One region of the Nocardioides marmotae genome, then DNA from elsewhere that is predicted to be linked to it. Evidence: predicted binding sites of a transcription regulator. Region 1 holds the regulator's gene; each other region holds the start of a gene.

Region 1 (4,966 bases):
TCGAACGAGGTGGCGTACGGGGCGCGGGTGGCGGTGATGGTGCTCATGCGGGACCTCCTGGGGAAGCGGCGGTCAGCCTCGGGTCGTGTCGATCTCGGTCTGCACCGATGTCTAACCGCGACCACCGACAGTGGTCGGCGAGCCAGTCATCGAGCAGACGTTCGATCGAACGTATGTACGACCGTAGAGCACTTGTTCGAACAGATCAAGGACCTGTGCGAACGAATGTTCGAACGCTTCTCAGCGCAGGCGGCGCCTCCCCTGGGCCGCGAACACCGCCAGCGCCGGGCCGGAGAGCGACGGCGCGAGCTGGCCCACCCGCATCGCGGCGCCGCGCCACCCGGGCAGGGTGCGCACGACGCGCCGCGAGCCGACGAGGTCGACCGCCGCCTGGGCCGTCTCCTCCACCGACAGCAGGTGGCCACCGGAGCTGACCAGCCGCTTGGCCAGGCCGTCGGGGCGCATCTCGGCGACCAGCGTGGTGTCCACGCCGTCGGGGCACAGCGCGTGCACGCGGACCCCGCGCGGCGCCTCGAGGGAGACCGAGGATGCGAGCGAGACGACCGCGGCCTTCGTCGCGGCGTACAGGGAGAGCCCCGGGACGGGGCCGAGGCCCGAGAGCGAGGCGGTGAGCACGAGGTCCCCGCCGCGGGGGCCGAACGCCGCCAGCGCGGCGCGGGTGCTCCAGACCGCGCCGAGCAGGTTGACCTCGACCAGGCGGCGTACCTGCTCCTCGGTCAGGTCCACGAGCGTCCCGTCGTCGCCGACGCCGGCGTTGGAGAACCAGGCGACGACGTCGCCGTGGCCCGCCGCCACCCGGGCGACCTCGGCGTGCGAGGCGGGGTCGCGCACGTCCTGGGCCACCCCCTCGGCCGCGCCGATCTCGCGGGCGGTGCGGGCCGCCCCCTCCCCGTCCACGTCGGTGACCACGACGCGGTGACCGCGGGCGACCATGAGCTCGGCGATGCCGCGGCCGATGCCGCGGGCCGCCCCGGTGACGACACAGCTGGTGTTCTCCATGGCCCGATCCAACCAGCGCCGGCCCCGCGCCACCCTCCTCGCCCGCCGAGCCGACCGAGCCGACCGACGCCCGCGCGACACACCTTCGAACAGGTGTTTGAACACGGGCGCGGAAGGCTCTACGGTGCTGTCAAGGCCCCGCACCACCGCTCGCCCGTCACCGCGCTACCCCGGAAGGCACCTCCCCATGGCGAAGAACCCCGGCTCCAAGGTCACCGAGATGCCCGACGGCGCGCCCGACGTCACCGGCCTGACCCCGCGCCAGACCCGGATCCTCGCCCACATCCGCGACAGCATCGAGGGCCGTGGCTACCCGCCGAGCATGCGCGAGATCGGGGACGCGGTCGGGCTGACCAGCTCCTCGAGCGTGGCCCACCAGCTGAAGGTGCTCGAGGAGAAGGGCTTCCTCAAGCGCGACCCGCATCGCCCGCGCGCCCTCGAGGTGTTCCTGCCCGAGGTGATGGCCGCGCGGCGGGCCATGGCGAGCGCCGATGACGGGGCGGTCGACGAGACGGGCGTGGGCGACATGCTGCCCGAGGCGCAGTACGTCCCGATGGTCGGCCGGATCGCGGCCGGTGGCCCGATCCTGGCCGAGGAGCGCGTGGAGGACGTCTTCCCGCTGCCCAAGCAGCTCGTGGGCGACGGTCAGCTGTTCCTGCTGGAGGTCGCCGGCGACTCGATGGTCGAGGCGGCGATCTGCAACGGCGACTACGTCGTCATCCGGCAGCAGCCGACCGCCGACAACGGCGAGATCGTCGCGGCGATGATCGACGGCGAGGCGACGGTCAAGACCTTCCAGCGCAAGGACGGCAAGGTGTGGCTGCTGCCGCACAACGCGGCGTACGAGCCCATCGACGGCACGCACGCGACCATCCTCGGCAAGGTCACCGCGGTCCTGCGCCGGATGTGACGTCGGTCCGGCCGCGAGTGCACACCGGTGGCCGAGAGGCCCGAGAGACAGGCTCCGACGGCGTCCCCGGGTCGATCCGGGGGCGAATCAGGGGTAAGCCGGATGCTCATCACCGCCGGCATACGGCAATCTTGGACCTGTGAGCGACGTCGCCAGCCCCACGAGGTACCCACGCCTGCGGCGTGGGGTCGTCGAGCTGGCCCTGGTCCTGACCCTCTACGTGCTCTACAGCGGCTCGCGGCTCTTCGCCGACGACTCGCTGGCGCCGGCGCTCGTGCGCGCCCAAGAGCTGCTGCACGTCGAGAGCCTGGTGGGGCTGCACTTCGAGGCCTCCCTCAACCAGGTCTTCGTCGAGACCAAGATCCTCGGGCTCCTCTCCAGCTACTGGTACGCCACCGCCCACTACGTCGTGACCGCCGTGGCCCTGCTCTGGCTCTACCGCCTCGGCGCCCGTCACTACGTGCCCGCCCGCCGGGCGCTCGTCGCCGCGACCCTGATCGGCCTGGCGCTCTACCTGCTGCTGCCGACCGCGCCGCCGCGCTTCGTCGAGGGGTACGTCGACGTGCTCTCCCTCCACGCCGCCGACGGCTGGTGGGGCTCGGACGCCTCGGCGCCGAAGGGGCTCGGCGGGCTGACCAACCAGCTCGCCGCGTTCCCCTCGCTGCACGCCGGCTGGGCCCTGTGGGTTGCGATCATCGTGCAGATGAACGCGCGCACTTCCTGGGTGCGCGCGCTCGGCTGGACCTACGCGCTGATCACCGCCGTGGTCATCGTGGGCACCGGCAACCACTGGGTCCTCGACGCGATCGCCGGATGGCTGGTGATCGGCCTGGGCTTCCTCGTCGCCGCTCGGCTCGGGCGCCGGCTGGACCGGCGGGCGCCCGCCGACGAGGCGAACGACCCGGAAGTGGTCGTGTCGGAGTCGAGGCAGCACAGCTCGACCTCGGTCGGCTGAGGCCCACCCCTCCCCGGTGACCGGGCGGCGTACCCGGTCTGAACAGGCGGCGTCCGGGCCGCTGGAGGCATCACGTCCGGGCGGCCGCGTCGTTGGGGCAAGCGTGACCACGACCCAGCCCGACCGGCCGAGCCCCGCGGGCTCCGTCGGCCGCCGCACCGTCGTCGCCACCGGGGCCGTGGGCCTCGGCGTCGCGACGCTCGCCCCCGCCGCCGCCGATGGCCCCGCCACCAGCCCCGCCTCGACCTCCCGCCGCCACCGCGTCTTCCAGCACGGCATCGCCTCGGGCGACCCCCTGCCGGGTGCGGTGGTGATCTGGACCCGCGTCACCCCCACCCGGGCGGCCACTGCCGGGTCGGGCCGCGGGCCGCGCACCGAGGTCGGGTGGGAGGTCGCCACCGACCGCTCCTTCCGCGACGTCGTGCGCCGCGGCACGTTCGTCACCAGCGCCGGCCGCGACCACACCGTCAAGCTCGACGTCACCGGCCTGCGCCCCGCGACCTGGTACCACTACCGCTTCACCGCGGCCGGCCAGCGCAGCCGCGTCGGCCGCACCCGCACGGCGCCGGCCCCCGGCGCGAGCCCGCGCAACCTGCGCTTCGGGGTCGTCTCCTGCGCCAACTACCAGGCCGGCTACTTCGCCGCCTACCGCCACCTGGCCCGCCGCGACGACCTGCACGCGGTGCTGCACCTGGGCGACTACCTCTACGAGTACGAGGCGGGCCGCTACGGCGCCGGCGAGGTGATCGTGCGCCGCCACGAGCCGGCCGGGGAGATCGTCTCCCTCGACGACTACCGGCAGCGGCACGCGCAGTACAAGACCGACCCCGACCTCCAGGACCTCCACGCGAAGGCCCCGTTCATCACCGTCTGGGACGACCACGAGACCGCGAACGACGCCTGGCTGGAGGGCGCGGAGAACCACACGCCCGGCTCCGGGCCGGGCGGCGAGGGCGGCTGGCGACGGCGCCGCGCCCGCGCGCTGCGCGCCTACGACGAGTGGATGCCGGTCCGCCTCGACGGCACCGCGCGCCTCGGCGACGGGACCCGCCTCTACCGCCGCCTCCGGTTCGGCACGCTCGCCGAGCTCAGCATGCTCGACCTGCGCACCCACCGCAGCGAGCAGGTCGCCCTCCCCGTCCTCGACCCGGCGGTCAGCGAGCCGGACCGGACCATCACCGGCCGGCAGCAGATGCGCTGGCTCAAGGACTCCCTGGCCCGCGACGCCGCCCAGTGGAAGCTCGTCGGCAACCCCGTGATGATCGCGCCGGTCACCTTCGCGGCACTGCCGGCGGACCTCCTCACGCCGGTCAACGACGTGACCGGGCTGCTCCCCCAGGACGGCCTGCCCTACAACGTCGACCAGTGGGACGGCTACACCGACGACCGCCGCGAGCTGTTCGCCCACATCCGCGACCGCGGGATCAGGGACACCGTCTTCCTCACCGGCGACATCCACTCCGGCTGGGCATCCGACCTCCCCTTCGACCGCGGGCTCTACCCGCTCGCCGGCGAGACCGCCGGCGTGGAGTTCGTCTGCTCCTCGGTCACCTCCGACAACCTCAAGGACATCCTCGGGGTGCCGCCCCGGACGGCGAGCCGGGCCGTGGAGCAGGTCATCCGCACCGCCAACCCGCACATCAAGTACCTCGACTTCGACTCCCACGGCTACTGCGTGCTCGACGTGACCCCCGCGCGCGTGCAGATGGACTGGTACGTCATCGGCTCGCGCCTCGACCGCCGCACCACCGCCACCTGGTCGCGCTCCTTCGCCACCCGCGCCGGCACCAACACGGTCGTCGCCGTCGATAGGCCGGTGCGCTGATGTGCGCCCCGCAGCAACAGGCCGGCGCCACCACCGGCGCCGCCGCCCGTCCGCCCGCCGCGACCGAGCGGCGTACGGTCCTCAAGGTCGCGGGCGCCGGTGGCCTCGCGCTCACCTTCTCCACCGCGCTCGGAGCCGGCTCCCCCGCGTACGCCGCCGGGAACCGTGACCGCCGCCGCGCCTACGTGCTGGTGGTCGACGGGTGCCGGCCCGACGAGATCGACAGCGGCCTGATGCCGAACCTCGCGGCGCTGCG
Region 2 (4,966 bases), 1.8 Mb from region 1:
GAGGACATCAGGATCGGGGAGGTCGTCACCTTCCAGATCGAGTCCGGCAAGCCGCAGGTCGTCACGCATCGGGTGATCGCGGTCCGGCCGGGCCCGGAGGGCCGGCCGGAGTTCCTCACCCAGGGTGACGCCAACGAGACCCCCGACGAGGGCTGGCGGCCGGCGGAGTCGGTGCGCGGCGTGCTCTGGTACTCGCTGCCGAAGCTCGGCTACGCCAACAACGTCCTCACCGGCGACCAGCGCCAGCTCGCCGTGCACGGCGTGGCGACCGCCCTCATCCTCTACGCCCTCGGCCTGTTCACCGGCGAGGCGCGCGACCGACGTCGCACCAGGCGCGAGCCACGGCCCGCCCGCCGCGCCACGCACTGACCCGCAGGACCAGCCCGACACCTCGAGAGGAGCGACACATGAAGCACGCAGCCCACCGCCTCGAGCGGCCACCCCGCCGCCGCCGGGCCGCGATCGCGACCGCCGCGCTCCTCGGCGCCGTCGTCGTCCTCATGGGCGGCCAGGGGACCTTCGCCTTCTGGACCGACCGGGCCACGGTGTCCAGCGGCGACTTCCAGTCCGGATCGCTGGACATCACCGTGAACGGCCAGCTCGCGGGCCCCTCGAACAACGGCGGCTCCACGACGCTGGGAGCCCTGGCTCTGCAGAACATGCTCCCCGGCGAGAGCGTGGCCGCGTCCTTCCCGGTGAAGAACGTGGGGTCCCTTCCCCTCGTCTACGACATCAGCGGCACCGGGACCGGGGCGCTCGCCGGTGCAAACGGCCTCCAGTACTCGGTGGCCGTCGGGGTCGACGCAGCCAACACCGGGACGGTCGCCGGGGGAGACCGCCGGGGTTCGTGCGGTGCCACCGTCGCCACCGACCAGAACACCACCCGTCTCACCGCGACGCCGTCCGCGCTCGTGGTGAAGCGGTCGCTCGGGATCGGTGCGAGCGAGACCATCTGCGTCGTCGCACGGCTGAACAGCAACGCCGGGAACGACCTTCAGGGCAAGCCGGGGAGTGCTTCGCTCGTCATCCATGCCACCCAGGTCGCGAAATGAGGCGGAGGCATCGCGCCGGTTCAGGGAAGAGTCCGCGTCTGGCCGCGATGGTCATCCTGCTGCTCGTGACCTGCGCCGGCGTGCTGGGCTCGGCCGCCGCCGGCACCCAGGCAGCTTTCACCGACGGACCGACGGTCGCGACCGGCACGTTCTCCGCGCTCCAGGTGGGTTCGCCCACGGGTTCGGTGGGATGCGAGAACGGGCGAAGCAGCAGCGGCACCGTGCTGCTGAGCTGGACACCGGTCGCGAGCGCCCCGAGCAATCAGCGCTACCGCGTCCGGGTCAGCTGGAAGCCCTTGCTCTCCCAGGAGCGTTCGTGGTCGACCGTCGTAGCGGAGAGCACCCACACGCTGGAGAAGTCGGTTCTCGGTCTGGGCCTCTACACCGGGGACATCGACGTCGAGATCCGTGGCGTCACGCCAGCCGGGGGATGGACGTCCGACGGGGCGATCAGCCGCACCATCTTCCAGGGCCTCTCGTTCCGGTGCAGCCAGTGGTGATCCACCTGGGGTCAGCGTCCTACGCTGATGGATCGTGCCACCCACCATCGGAGTCCTCGCCCTCCAAGGCGACGTCCGCGAGCACGTCCGGGCCCTGACCGACCTGGGGGCGCGGGCGACCACCGTCCGCCGCCCCGAGGAGCTCGCGGCGGTCGACGGGCTGGTCCTGCCCGGCGGGGAGTCGACCACCATGGCGCGGCTGTTGCGCACCTTCGAGCTGCTCGAGCCGCTGCGGGCGCGCGTCGCCGGCGGCATGCCGGCCTTCGGGACGTGCGCGGGGATGATCCTGCTCGCCGACCGGGTCCGCGACGGCGTCGCCGGCCAGGAGAGCGTCGGTGGCCTCGACGTGACCGTGCGGCGCAACGCCTTCGGCCGGCAGGTCGACTCCTTCGAGACCGACCTGGACCTCGCCGGGCTCGCCGACCCGGTGCACGCCGTGTTCATCCGGGCGCCCTGGGTCGAGGAGGCCGGGCCCGGCGTGGAGGTCCTCGCCGTCGCGGCCGGCCACCCCGTCGCCGTACGCCAGGGGGCCCTGCTGGCGACCTCCTTCCACCCCGAGGTCGGCGGCGACGGCCGGGTCCACCGGATGTTCGTGGAGATCGCCGGCTGAGCGGCCGGTAGGATCGTCGGTCGGTGCAGGGGCCTGCACCTCACACGACCGGCGCGGGAAGAGGGACGCATGTCAGGCCACTCCAAGTGGGCGACCACGAAGCACAAGAAGGCCGCCATCGACGCCAAGCGCGGCAAGATGTTCGCCAAGCTGATCAAGAACGTCGAGGTCGCGGCCCGCATGGGCGGTGGCGACCCGTCGGGCAACCCGACGCTCTACGACGCGATCCAGAAGGCCAAGAAGTCCTCGGTCCCCAACGACAACATCGACCGCGCCGTCAAGCGCGGCTCCGGTGCCGAGACCGGCGGCGCGGACTACCAGACGATCATGTACGAGGTCTACGGCGCGCAGGGCGTCGGGATCCTCGTCGAGTGCCTGACCGACAACAAGAACCGCGCCGCGATGGAGGTCCGCACCGCCGTCTCCCGCAACGGCGGCACGATGGCCGACCCCGGCTCGGTCTCGCGCCTGTTCCACCGCAAGGGCGTGGTCGTCGTGGCCAAGGAGCAGGACGGCAAGGAGGTCACCGAGGACGACGTCCTCGAGGCCACCCTCGACGCCGGCGCCGAGGAGGTCAACGACCTCGGCGAGCAGTTCCAGGTGATCTCCGAGGCCACCGACCTCGTCGCGGTCCGCACCGCGCTGCAGGCAGCAGGCCTCGACTACGACTCCGCCGACGCCCAGTTCGTCGCCACGATGGAGATCCCCGTCGACGCGGCCGCCGCGACGAAGGTCTTCAAGCTCATCGACGCCGTCGAGGACCTCGACGACGTGCAGGAGGTCTTCAGCAACGTCGACGTCCCCGCCGACGTGATGGCCGAGCTCGAGGACGCCTGAGGCCACCCGCGCTGCCCCTCCGGTACGTCGGGGCACGCCCTCGACGGGCGTGTCCGGCGTGTCGGTGGCACGTCCGTCGGAGGCGCACCGTAGCGTTCCTCCCGAACAGACGTTCGACGGAAGGCTGACCATGCGTGTGCTCGGGATCGACCCCGGTCTGACCCGGTGCGGCATGGGGGTCGTGGAGGGCTCGGTCGGGCGACCGCTGAGCCTGGTCGACGTCAACGTGCTGCGCACCAGCGCCGACCGGCCGGTCGCCGAGCGGCTGGTGACCATCGAGAAGGGCGTGGACGCCTGGATCGAGGAGCACCGGCCCGACGCGGTCGCCGTCGAGCGCGTCTTCGCCCGCTCCGACGTCAGCACCGTGATGGGCACCGCGCAGGCCAGCGGCATCGCGATGGTCTGCGCCGCCCGCCGCGGGCTGCCGATCGCGCTGCACACGCCGAGCGAGGTCAAGGCCGCGGTCTCCGGCAACGGCCGGGCCGACAAGGCGCAGGTCGGGGCGATGGTCACGCGGATCCTGCGGCTCGACGCGATGCCGAAGCCCGCCGACGCGGCCGACGCGCTCGCCCTGGCCATCACCCACATCTGGCGCGGAGGCGCCCAAGCACGCATCGACGCCGCCCTCGCGGCGGCGGGGAGGAACCGACGTTGATCGCCTTCGTCCGCGGCCAGGTCGCCGGGGTCACCCTCACCAGCGCGGTGCTCGAGGTCGGCGGGGTCGGCCTGGAGCTGATGTGCACCCCCGGCACGCTCGCCGGCCTGCGCGCCGGCCAGGGCGCGACGCTCGCCACCAGCATGGTGGTCCGGGAGGACTCCCTGACCCTCTTCGGGTTCGCCGACGAGGACGAGAAGAGCATCTTCGAGCTCGTGCAGACCGCCTCCGGCGTCGGCCCCAAGGTCGCCCAGGCCATGGTCGCGGTGCTCAGCCCCGACGACGTACGCCGCGCGATCTCCAGCGACGACGTCAAGACCCTGACCCGCGTGCCCGGCATCGGGCAGAAGGGCGCCCAGCGGATCATCCTCGAGCTCAAGGACCGGATCGGCCCGCCCGTCGGCCCGGGCGTCACCCCGGCGGCGGCGAGCGCCGAGCCGTGGCGCGACCAGGTGCACCAGGGACTGGTCGGCCTCGGCTGGTCGGCCAAGGACGCCGAGAAGGCCGTCGACGCGGTCGCCCCCGACGCCGGTGACGCGCCCGACGTGGCCACCCTCCTGCGCGCGGCCCTGCGCGCCCTCAGCAAGGCCTGAGCCCGGTGCCCTTCCACGAGGACGAGCTCGCCGAGGCCGAGGAGACCCACCTGCGGTCCATCACCGCGGCGGAGGCCGACGGCGACGAGCGCGCGGTCGAGGCGGCGCTGCGGCCCCGCACCCTCGACGAGGTGGTCGGCCAGGCCCGGGTGCGCGACCAGCTCGGCCTGGTCCTGGAGGCCGCCCGCCGCCGGGGGCGCGCGCCCGACCACGTCCTGCTCAGCGGCCCGCCGGGCCTGGGCAAGACCACGCTGGCGATGATCATCGCCGCCGAGATGGCCGCGCCGCTGCGGCTGACCAGCGGTCCGGCCATCACCCACGCCGGCGACCTCGCCGCCATCTTGTCCGGCATGAACGAGGGCGAGGTGCTCTTCGTCGACGAGATCCACCGGATGTCCCGCCCGGCCGAGGAGATGCTCTACATGGCGATGGAGGACTTCCGCGTCGACGTCATCATCGGCAAGGGCCCCGGCGCCACCGCGATCCCGCTCGACCTGCCGCCGTTCACCCTGGTCGGGGCGACCACCCGCGCCGGCCTGCTCCCGGGCCCCCTGCGCGACCGGTTCGGCTTCACCGCCCACCTGGAGTTCTACGAGCCCCACGAGCTCGACCTCATCGTCCACCGCTCCGCGGGCCTGCTCGGCGTCGACCTGACCGACGAGGGCAGCGCCGAGATCGCGTCCCGCTCCCGCGGCACGCCCCGGATCGCCAACCGGCTG
Region 3 (4,966 bases), 1.9 Mb from region 1:
GGGTTCGACGCCGGGGACGATGTTCATTCGGGAGCGGGCCAGGACGTCGAGTCCGAGGTAGCGGCGTCCTTCTGCCCATTCGTCGGTCTGTTCGGCCAGGACGGCGCCAACGAGCCGGACGATGGCGTCGCGGTTGGGGAAGATACCGACCGCGTCGGTGCGGCGCCGGATCTCCTTGTTCAGCCGCTCGGTCGGGTTGTTGGACCAGATCTGGGTCCAGATCTCCTTCGGGAACGCGGTGAAGGACAGTAGGTCTGCTCGGGCGCGGTCGAGGTGGTCGTGCACCGCAGGGAGCTTGGCTTCGACGTAGTCGAGCAGTCGGTCGAACTGTGCCTGGACCGCGGCGGCGTCGGGCTGGTCGTAGACGCTGTGCAGCATCGCTTTGACCGCGGGCCACATGCTCTTCGGGGTCACGCTCATGAGGTTGAACGCGTAGTGGGTGCGGCACCGCTGCCAGCTGGTTCCGGAGAGGTTGGCGGCAATCGCCTCACGCAGTCCGGCGTGGGCGTCGCTGGTGACGAGGCGGACCCCGGTCAGCCCGCGGGCGACAAGGTCGGCGAAGAACTCGTTCCACGCCGCTCCGGTTTCGGCGGTCGCGACCCGCATGCCGAGCACTTCGCGGTGGCCATCGTTGTTCACCCCAGTGGCCAGGAGCACGACGGCATTGATGACGCGGCCGCCCTCGCGGACCTTCATGGTGAGCGCGTCGGCGGTGAGGAACGTGAACGGTCCTGCGTCGCCCAGCGGGCGGTGGCGGAAGTCTTCGACGATCGAGTCCAGGTCGGCCGCCATCCGGGAGACCTGGGACTTCGACAGCCCGTCGATGCCGAGCGTCTTGACCAGCTTGTCCATGCGCCGGGTGCTGACGCCGGCGAGGTAGCAGTCGGCCACCACGGTGATCAGCGCGGACTCTGCGCGCTTGCGGCGCTCGAGGAGCCACTCGGGGAAGTAGGTGCCTTTGCGGAGCTTGGGAATCGCCACGTCGATCGTGCCGACCCGGGTGTCCAGGTCGCGGTGGCGGTAGCCGTTGCGCTGCGTTGTCCGGGAGGCCGAGGGGCGGCCCCACTCGGCACCGACGACGGCGTCGGCATCAGCGCAGAGCAAGGCATTGATGATCGACTGCAGCAGGCTGCGCATCAGATCGGGCGAAGCCTCAGCGAGGGCTTCGCCGAGCAGGCCAGCAGGGTCGACAATGTGCGGAGCGGTCATCGTGATGGTCCGTTCGAGAGAGCTGTGAGAGGCGAACTCGAAGGATCACGCGGTGGCCGCGTCTACGTCCACGACAGGGACGAACTCGGCGACCGCGCTACACCACTATCGGGGACTCAACTGCCGTGGGTCGCGGTTCGCTGCCGGGTCGCCGGCCGCCGCCTTCCGCTGGTCGAGCAGGAGGCGCCCTGGCGCCGACGTGTCGCGGCCCCTGGCGGCCTACCTTCGGCCTGCGGGACCGCCCGCTGGTCGAGCAGGAGGCGCCCCCGGCGCCGACGTGTCGAGGCCCCGTGAGCCGACCTTCGGCCTGCGGGCCCCCGCTGTTGGTCGAGCAGGAGGCGCCCCCGGCACCGACGTGTCGAGGCCCCGTGAGCCGACCTTCGGCCTGCGGGCCGTGGGTGGTTGCGGCTTTGGCAGCTATTGGGACGAGGTACGCCGAGGGTCGCTGTCTGCTGCCGGGTCTCTGGCCGCCGCCTCGCGCTGGCGCGTCCGACCCGTTCTGAAGATGTGCGAACAGGCCCTTCCGTTCGAGCAGGTGTTCGAGTAGAATGAGGCATGGCCTTGATCGCGACGCTCGAGCACCCGCTGGACACCCCAGCCGACGTGCTCGCGTCCGCCCGGGCTGAGCAGAAGGCGGCGAACGCTGCGGAGGCTCGTCTCCTGGAGACGGCGGTCCAGTGGTGCGTGCTGCACCCGGCCGAGTCGCTCGACGAGGCAGCCACCTGGTCGGTGTTCCGTGGGTTCGGTGACAAGCCGGTGTGCCTGGCGGGTGAGGGTGCGCCGTTCGTGACGGAGTTCGCGGTGGTGGAGTTCGCCGCGGGACTGGGGAAGTCGGAGGACGCCGGCCGGGCCTACCTGGCCGAGGCGCTCGAGCTGCGGTACCGGCTGCCGAAGCTGTGGAAGAAGGTCACCGACCTCGACCTGCCCGCCTGGAGGGCACGTTCCCTGGCCCGCCGAACGCTCAATCTGTCGAAGAACGGTGCGGCGTTCGTCGACACCCACCTCGCACCGGTCGCCTCGACCATCGGGCCGGCGGCGTTGGAGCGGCTCCTGGAGGAGGCGCTGGTCCGGTTCGACCCCGACGAGGCCCAACGGGTCGCCACCGAACGCGCCGAGGCCCGGCACGTGACCATCCAGTCACGCCAGGTCTCCTTCGACGGACACGTGGACGTGTGGGCGACCCTCGACCTGGCGGATGCGCTGGATCTCGACGACGCGCTGGCCAAGGGCGCGGCGCGACTCGAGGCGCTGGGGTGCACCGACACCCTCGACGCCCGACGGTCCGTGGCGCTGGGTGACATGGCCCGGCGCCAGCTGACCCTCGAGTTCGGCACCGACCCCAAGCCCCTCGTGGTCCACGTCCACCAGAGCCCCGACGGGACCCTGGACGACATCACCCGCGTGGAGAACACCCGCGGGTTCGTGCTCACCACTCAGCTCGCCGACTGGTGCACCCGCGCCGCGCGGTCCGAGGCCGGCAAGACGATCACCGTCAAGCCGGTGATCGACCTCAACGCCCGGATTCACGTCGAGGCCTACGAGGTCCCCGACCGCCTCAGCCAACAGACCCGGCTCCGCGACCACCACTGCGTGTTCCCCTGGTGCACCCGCCCCGCCCACGCGAACTCAAGGGTGGACGACGACCACGTCATCCCGCACAACAGGGGCGGACCGACGGCGACCGAGAACATCGCGCCTTTGTGTCGACGTCACCACCGCGCCAAGACCCACGCCGGCTGGTCGCAGCATTCACCGTCGCCAGGGGTGTACGCGTGGCGAAGTCCGACCGGACTCACCTACCGGGTCGACCACCACGGCACCCACGACCTCGGCCCCGAACCACCACCGGCGCTCGAACCGCCCCCGACATAGCCCACCGCCCACGACCCCGCCGGACCCCCCAGCCGGCGGGGTACAGGCACGCTCGTGGGGCCGTACCAGGTGGCGTCGGATGACTGCGCGGCCGCGGGAAACCGCTGGCCCCGGTGGGGTGCGCCGATCAGGCCGCGCAGCGGTTCGCGAGCCGCACCGACCCCGCCAACGACCCGACCTGCGGCGCGCCCGGATGTCCCTGCCAGGGGAGGCAGGACGACCGGGGGCTGACGACGGTGGGCCGCCGAGTCGGCACTTCTGACCGGTCGAGTCAGCGCTTCGCTCGATCACGCACGGGAACTGCCGATGTCGACCGGGACGAGCCTCACCAGCCCCTGTCGGCCTGACCCGGCCGCGGCGGTCATCCTCCGAAGCACTGGTTGTCCTCGAGCCGCACCGCCTTGTAGGTCTCAGTCGGCGGGATGAAGACGCGGAACTGGACCGAGGCGGGGAACTCCACGTCGTACTTCTTGACCTTGAACTTCTTCATGTCCGCGGGCCGGTAGGTCAGCGTCTTGTAGACCCCGGTCTTCGTGGTGGTGACGCGCTCCAGCTTCTTCCAGGAGCCCTTGCCGCACGAGCGGATCTGCGTGTAGACGAAGATCCCGCGACCGTCCTTGCCGACGATCTTCCCGCCGCCGTCGATGTCGGGGTACTCGGGATCGCCCTTCAGGCGCTTGATCACCCGCTCCTCCTTGGCGCCACCCTCGGCAGACGCCGAGGCGGTCATCCCGCCCAGCGCCAGCCCGAGGGCCACCAGCACAGCAGCAGTGCGCTTCATCTCGTCTCCTACCTTCCACGCCGTTGCCAGGACACCTCGCGTCCTGGCCTCGCGGCGATGGTGGTGGGACGCGAGTGCGCGCCGATCACCAACCGGAGGATCCGGACGATCCCGGACAGCTTCGAGCCGGCAGACGCGCGGCGCAGGCTCAGTCGGCAGGCTCAAGTCGGCAGGCTCAGTCGGTGGAGGGCACGACGAGCACGGGGCAGGTGGCGTGCTCGACCACGGCGGTGCTCACCGAGCCGCGCAGCAGGGCGGTGACCGGCCCGGTGCGGTGGTGGCCGACGACCACGAGGTCGTGCTCGGCCGACTCCCGGCCGAGGACCTCCTCGGCCAGCCCGCGGGCCAGCTCGATGGTGACCGGGACGTCGGGGAACTTCTCCGACATGCCGGCGACGCTCTCGCCGACCAGGCGCCGCAGGTCCTCGGTGTCGGCCCCCGCGCTCGGGACGATGTGGCCGGGGGTGGTCGCCGCGATGACGTCCCAGAAGCAGTGGACGACCGTGAGCGGCAGGCGTCGCACCGAGGCGTGGCGGTACGCCGCCTCGAGGGCCGGCAGCGAGCGCTCGGTGCCGTCGACGCCGACGATCACGCCGTGGCGCGGGGCGTTGGGGCTGCCGGGGCGGACCACGACGACCGGGCCCTTCGCGTGGCGGGCGACCGCGACGCCGACCGAGCCCAGCAGCAGGCCGGAGACCGGCCCGCGGCCGTGCGAGCCGACGACGGTGGTGTGGGCGACGGCGCTCGCCTCGATGAGCGCCAGGCGCGGGTCGACCTGCTGGAGGACCTCCACCAGCTCGACCGACGGGTGGCTCGTGCCGAGCTCCGCGGCGGTCCGGGCGAGCAGGTCGCGCCCCCCGGCCTCGATGTCGCGGCGTACCTCCGTCGGGTCGACGGCCATCGAGGTCAGCCACATGCTCGTGGTGGTGCTCATCGAGTCCGCGGCGTGCAGCAGCACGAGCCGGCGGGACTCCAGCACGGCCTGGTCGGCGGCCCAGGCGACGGCCTGCGCAGCGCAGTCGGAGCCGTCGACGCCGACGACGATGCTGCCGGCGGGGACCGCGGTGCGGGTGGTGTTCTCGTCCATGGCCCCACGCTCGCGTG
Region 4 (4,966 bases), 1.8 Mb from region 1:
CTCCGCGAGGACGCCCACGCGGCGTACGACCGTCGCGAGCAGGAGAACGGCGAGGAGGTCATGCGCGAGCTCGAGCGGCGCGTGCTCCTCTCGGTCCTCGACCGCAAGTGGCGCGAGCACCTCTACGAGATGGACTACCTGCGCGAGGGCATCTACCTGCGTGCCTACTCCCAGCGCGACCCGCTCGTGGAGTACCAGCGCGAGGGCTTCGACATGTTCGCCGCGATGATGGACGGCATCAAGGAGGAGGCCGTCGGCTTCCTGTTCAACCTCGAGGTCCAGGTCGAGGAGGAGCCGGCGCCCACGCTGTCGGTGGCCGAGGGGCTGCAGTCCCCGGTCGGCCAGGTCGACGGCGCCGCCGCGGCTGCCGAGCCGCAGGCCCCTCACATCCGGGCCAAGGGTCTCGACGCGCCGTCGCGGCCCCAGCAGCTGGCCTACTCCGCCCCCTCCGTCGACGGCGAGGCCGAGGTGGCCACCCGCGTCGAGCAGGAGGAGGACGAGTTCGCCGGCACCGGCCGCAACGACCGGTGCCCCTGCGGCTCGGGCAAGAAGTACAAGCAGTGCCACGGCGCGCCCGGCGGCCCCAGCGGCCTCACCACCCGCGTCAACGGCTGACACCAGCCCCTCGAACGCCGGCTCGGTCCTCGCGGACCCGGCCGGCGTTCGCCGTTCTCCGGTCCGGCAGCGAGCGGGATGCTCACGTCAGGCGAAGTCGAGGGCGGTGCACACCCAGCGGGCGGGCCCGTGCGGGGCGGGCCGCTCCTCGAAGCGGGCGGCGACGGCGCGGGACCGCTCGCCGTAGCGGACGTGGATGCTCGTCTCGGCGGCCGAGGCGCTGACGAAGCAGCTGTGCACGCTGAGCACCTTGGGCCGGACCGGCTGCACGCGACCGACGCCCGGGCGGTGGCCGCCGGCGCGGGCGACGAGGCTGGCGCGGCGGTCGAGGTCGGCGTACACCTCCGCGGTCGCCCAGCGCAGCAGCTGGCTGACGGGGCGGTCGCCGCCGACGATCTCGACGGCCGCCTGGGCGAAGCGCCGCGACCACTGCTCGAGCTCGCGCCGGCGGCGCAGGTCGACGGGCACGACGCCGGCGGAGGTCGCGCCGTCGGGTCCGCGGCCGGGCGGCGGGTCCAGACGCGGGCTGAGGTCGAGCGCGAGGGTGCCCTGGACGGTGGCGGGCAGGGTCGTGCCGGGGAAGGCGAGGACGTTCTCGCCCCGCCCGCCGGGTCGTGGGGTCATGACTGGTCTCCTCGGTGCGCGGCGGGCGGCAGGCGGAGCCGCTGGCCGGGATGGATGAGGTCCGGGTCGTCCCCGATGACGGCCCGGTTGAGCTGGTGGAGGCGGTGCGAGCGACGTACGACGTCGTCGGGGTCCGCCGTGGGGGAGAGGCCGGCGGCCGCGATCGCCCACAGGGTGTCGCCGGTCCGCACGACGTGGGTCCGCGGCGCGTCGGGCTCGCGGGCCGGCGGCCGGGTCGCGCCGTCGACCGCCGCGGCGACCCAGGCGGCGGTGGAGGTCGCCCGGTCCGGCATCGGCAGCCCGTCCAGCGGGTGCGGGCGCTCGGCGGCGAGCGCGGGTGCGGGCACGACGAGCGCGACGCCGCACGCGGCCAGGACCGCGGTCCGCACGAACCGGGGGACGCCCGCGCGCCGGTCCGTGCGGCCGCGGAGCGCCTCGACCACCACGACGGTGGTGAGCAGCCACAGCCACGCGGAGGTGACGAGGACGGCGACGGCGCAGCCGCCGACGAGGAGGTCCTCGAAGGTCGTGCCCGGCCCGGGCGCCGCCCCCGGCACGCTCGGCAGCGCGACCGCACCGAGCCCGGCGACGGTCATCGTCGCGGCCAGCTCGACCAGCAGGCATCGCGCCGGCCGGATACGCCGCGGCTCGTCCATCCCGGACCTCGTCAATCTCTGCGTTTGCGTCCGTTTGCGTGTGTTGAAGCGAGCCAACGCCTGTTGGGCTGGATCGTCAACCCCCTCTCCACAGCGCCTGGCACAGTTCCACCACCACCACCACCACCACTGCTGGATGTGAGGCCATGCCAGGCACGGAGAGCCACGAGAACCCCCAGGCGCAGGCTGCCGCCATCCTCGAAGAGCTGCGCATCGCCGGCTACGACGTGGACTCGGTGTACTCCTTGCGCGAGCGGTACCGCGACTACCGCGACGCCGTCCCGATCCTGGCCGGCTGGCTGCCGCGCGTACGCGACATGGACCTCAAGGAGGGGCTCCTGCGCAGCCTCGCCGTGAGGTTCGCCCAGGCTGCGCTGCCGGCGCTCATCGAGGACTTCACGAGGATGGACACCAGCGTCGACCCCACCGGATTCCAGCTGCGGTGGGCCGCGGGGAACAGCATCGAGGTCCTCTGGGACGACCGCTGCTTCGACGACCTCGTCGCCCTCGCGACCGACCGGGCCTACGGCCGAGGCCGCGAGATGGTCGTCCGCGGCCTGGGCAGGTCCAAGCGCGCCGAAGCAGCCGACGTGCTCATCGGGCTCCTCGATGACCCGGACGTCCTGGTCCCCGCCGTCATCGCCCTGCGCAAGCATCCCGACCCGCGTGCCCGAGGACCGCTGGAGAAGGCGCACGCAGGCCAGGAGAGGTGGGTTCAGAAGGAGATCGAGAAGACGCTCGCGACGCTGCCTTCCTGAGGGTGGAAGCCGGGCGGCCGGGCTCCCCGCGGCCGTGCGGGGTGATCCGCACCACCCGGCGGGCATCGGCCCCTGGCGGCAGGCGCGGGGCCGGTAGCCTGGGGCCGCCGATGGAGGAGGTCCCGATGCGCACGCCGTTGCTCTGGACCCGTGCCCTGGTCCTGGCCGTCGTCGCGCTGGGCGCGGGCGTGGTCTCCCACGTCGCCGCGGACGGCTCCCTCCCGCACCCGGTGGCCCTGGCCGCCCTGCTCGGCCTCAGCACCGTCCTCGTCGCGCCCCTGCTCCGCACCCGCGCCTCCGCCGGGCGCCTGGTCGCCCTCGTGGTCGGCGGCCAGCTCGCGACCCACGCCGCGCTGAGCACCCTGGCCGGCCACGCGGGCACGGCCACCACGTCGGCCACCACGTCGGCCACCGGCTCGGCGCCGGCCGCGCCCCTGCGTGCCGCCCCCGACCTCGCCGGCACGATGGGCGCCGCCGCCGACGCCTCGACCCGGCGTACCGGAAGCCTCATCGAGCAGTACCAGTCCGCGACCGCCGGCGTGGCCGGCGGGCCCGCGGCCGACCCGTTCTCCGCGCTGTCCGCGTTCGTCGACCACCAGGTCGCCCACCTGGCGGCGCAGGGCCCGACGATGGTCCTCGCCCACACCCTCGGCGCGGTGGCGCTGGGGCTGTGGCTCGCCGTGGGCGAGTCGGCGCTGTGGAGCCTGGTCCACCTCGGCCTGGCCCGCCTCGACGTCGCGACGCGCGCCCACCTGGTGCTGGGCGCGGCGCTCGCGGCCGTGCGCGACACCCTTGCCGCCGGCCGCGTCCACCTGCCCGCCCCCGTCCCGCGGCGGGTCCGCCTGCCCGGCGTCCTCGACGACCCCTCCCGGCGCCGCGGTCCACCGAGCCTCCTCCCCGCCTGAGCGGCATCCCGCCCAGGCGTCCCCTGCGGGTCCGACCGGACCCGCGCCCCGGCGCGCGACCGCGCGTCGTACCGCCTTGCCCGGAGGAGACACCATGCATTCCAGCACCACCCGTTCCAGCACCCCCGCGCCCGCCCGTCCGGCCCGGCGCCGGCGCGCCGCCCTCGGGGCGCTCGCCCTCGCCGGGGCCCTGGCGCTGACCGCCTGCGGCGAGGACGCCGAGCCCTCCGCGTCCACCTCCGAGTCCACCTCCGCGTCCACCTCCGAGGGCGCGGAGGTCGTCGTCACCGACCCGTGGGTCCGCGCGACCGACGGCGCCGAGGACACCTCGATGACCGCCGCGTTCATGGACCTCGCCAACGACGGCGACGAGGACGTCACCCTGGTCTCGGCGTCCACCGACGTCGCCGGCATGGTCGAGCTGCACGAGATCGCGAACGTCGACGGCAAGCCGGTCATGCAGGAGGCGGCCGGCGGCATCGAGCTCGGCGCCGGTGGCGGCCAGCTGCTCCAGCCCGGCGGCTACCACGTGATGCTGATGGACCTCGCCGGCGAGCTGGCCGCGGGCGAGGAGGTCGACCTCACCCTGGAGTTCTCCGACGGCAGCACCGTCGAGGTGACCGCCCCGGTCAAGGCGTTCACCGAGGAGGAGGGCCACTACCACGACCACGGCTCCCACGACCACGGCTCCTCCGACGAGGGCGACGGGCACTCCCAGTGAGCACCTCCGGGGTCGGCCGACGCGGGTTCCTCGGCTACGTCGGCACGGCGGTCGCGGGAGCGGCCGCCGGCGCCGGCGGGGTCGCGCTGGCCGGCTCCGCGGGCGGTGCCGAGGGCACCCCCGCCCCGGATGCCACGGCGTGGGCCGGGCGCACCATCGCGCCGTACGGAGCGCACCAGCCGGGCGTCGCCACCTCAAGCCCGCACGTCACCGAGCTGGTCGCCCTCGACCTGCTGCCCGGCGCCGACCGCGACGCGCTGGGCCGGCTGATGCGGGTGTGGACCGGGGACGTGGAGGCGCTCACCCAGGGCCGCCCGGCCCCCGGCGACACCGCGCCGTGGCTGGCCGGCGCCCGGGCCGACCTGACGATCACCGTGGGGGCCGGGCCCGGCGCGTTCGGGCCGCGCCTGCTCGGCGAGCCCCCCGCCGGCTTCGGCACCGTCCCGCCGATGCGCCACGACCGGCTCCAGGAGCGGTGGAACGGCGGGGACCTCGTGCTCGTGGTCGCCGCCCGTGACGCGACAACCGTCGCCCACGCCGTACGACGCCTGGTGGCCGACGCCGCGCCGTTCGCCACGCCCCGCTGGCGCCAGCACGGCTCGTGGAACGGCGTCGACGGGCGCGGGCAGGCGGTGACCGGGCGCAACCTGTTCGGGCAGGTCGACGGCTCGGCGAACCCCCGGCCCG

What was found. Region 1 encodes LexA, which represses DNA repair genes until DNA is damaged. Its sites were predicted from a motif close to TCGAACANNTGTTCGA; they were not measured.
Region 2: ruvC (crossover junction endodeoxyribonuclease RuvC) is a predicted target of LexA. The motif match lies at 3,101-3,116, and genes of this name have one in related genera.
Region 3: HPC71_RS21090 (HNH endonuclease signature motif containing protein) is a predicted target of LexA. The motif match lies at 1,737-1,752, and genes of this name have one in related genera.
Region 4: HPC71_RS16065 (LysM peptidoglycan-binding domain-containing protein) is a predicted target of LexA. The motif match lies at 1,948-1,963, and genes of this name have one in related genera.

Annotation. Positions count from the first base shown of each region.
Region 1 covers NZ_CP053660.1:775,994-780,959, reverse strand. Annotated here, with positions in the region: gene HPC71_RS03715 (LysM peptidoglycan-binding domain-containing protein) at 1-47, opposite strand, end outside; gene HPC71_RS03710 (SDR family NAD(P)-dependent oxidoreductase) at 241-1,020, opposite strand; gene lexA (transcriptional repressor LexA) at 1,208-1,930, shown strand; gene HPC71_RS03700 (phosphatase PAP2 family protein) at 2,070-2,885, shown strand; gene HPC71_RS03695 (alkaline phosphatase D family protein) at 2,989-4,710, shown strand; gene HPC71_RS03690 (alkaline phosphatase family protein) at 4,710-4,966, shown strand, end outside.
Region 2 covers NZ_CP053660.1:2,557,109-2,562,074, reverse strand. Annotated here, with positions in the region: gene HPC71_RS12350 (signal peptidase I) at 1-369, shown strand, start outside; gene HPC71_RS12345 (TasA family protein) at 408-1,052, shown strand; gene HPC71_RS12340 (hypothetical protein) at 1,100-1,552, shown strand; gene pdxT (pyridoxal 5'-phosphate synthase glutaminase subunit PdxT) at 1,584-2,162, shown strand; gene HPC71_RS12330 (YebC/PmpR family DNA-binding transcriptional regulator) at 2,232-2,999, shown strand; gene ruvC (crossover junction endodeoxyribonuclease RuvC) at 3,130-3,654, shown strand; gene ruvA (Holliday junction branch migration protein RuvA) at 3,651-4,247, shown strand; gene ruvB (Holliday junction branch migration DNA helicase RuvB) at 4,253-4,966, shown strand, end outside.
Region 3 covers NZ_CP053660.1:2,643,825-2,648,790, reverse strand. Annotated here, with positions in the region: gene HPC71_RS12740 (IS256 family transposase) at 1-1,209, opposite strand, end outside; gene HPC71_RS21090 (HNH endonuclease signature motif containing protein) at 1,765-3,081, shown strand; gene HPC71_RS12730 (hypothetical protein) at 3,443-3,862, opposite strand; gene HPC71_RS12725 (universal stress protein) at 4,038-4,949, opposite strand.
Region 4 covers NZ_CP053660.1:3,363,653-3,368,618, reverse strand. Annotated here, with positions in the region: gene secA (preprotein translocase subunit SecA) at 1-615, shown strand, start outside; gene HPC71_RS16070 (Rv3235 family protein) at 703-1,239, opposite strand; gene HPC71_RS16065 (LysM peptidoglycan-binding domain-containing protein) at 1,236-1,895, opposite strand; gene HPC71_RS16060 (HEAT repeat domain-containing protein) at 2,042-2,653, shown strand; gene HPC71_RS16055 (hypothetical protein) at 2,779-3,558, shown strand; gene HPC71_RS16050 (copper chaperone PCu(A)C) at 3,653-4,279, shown strand; gene HPC71_RS16045 (Dyp-type peroxidase) at 4,276-4,966, shown strand, end outside.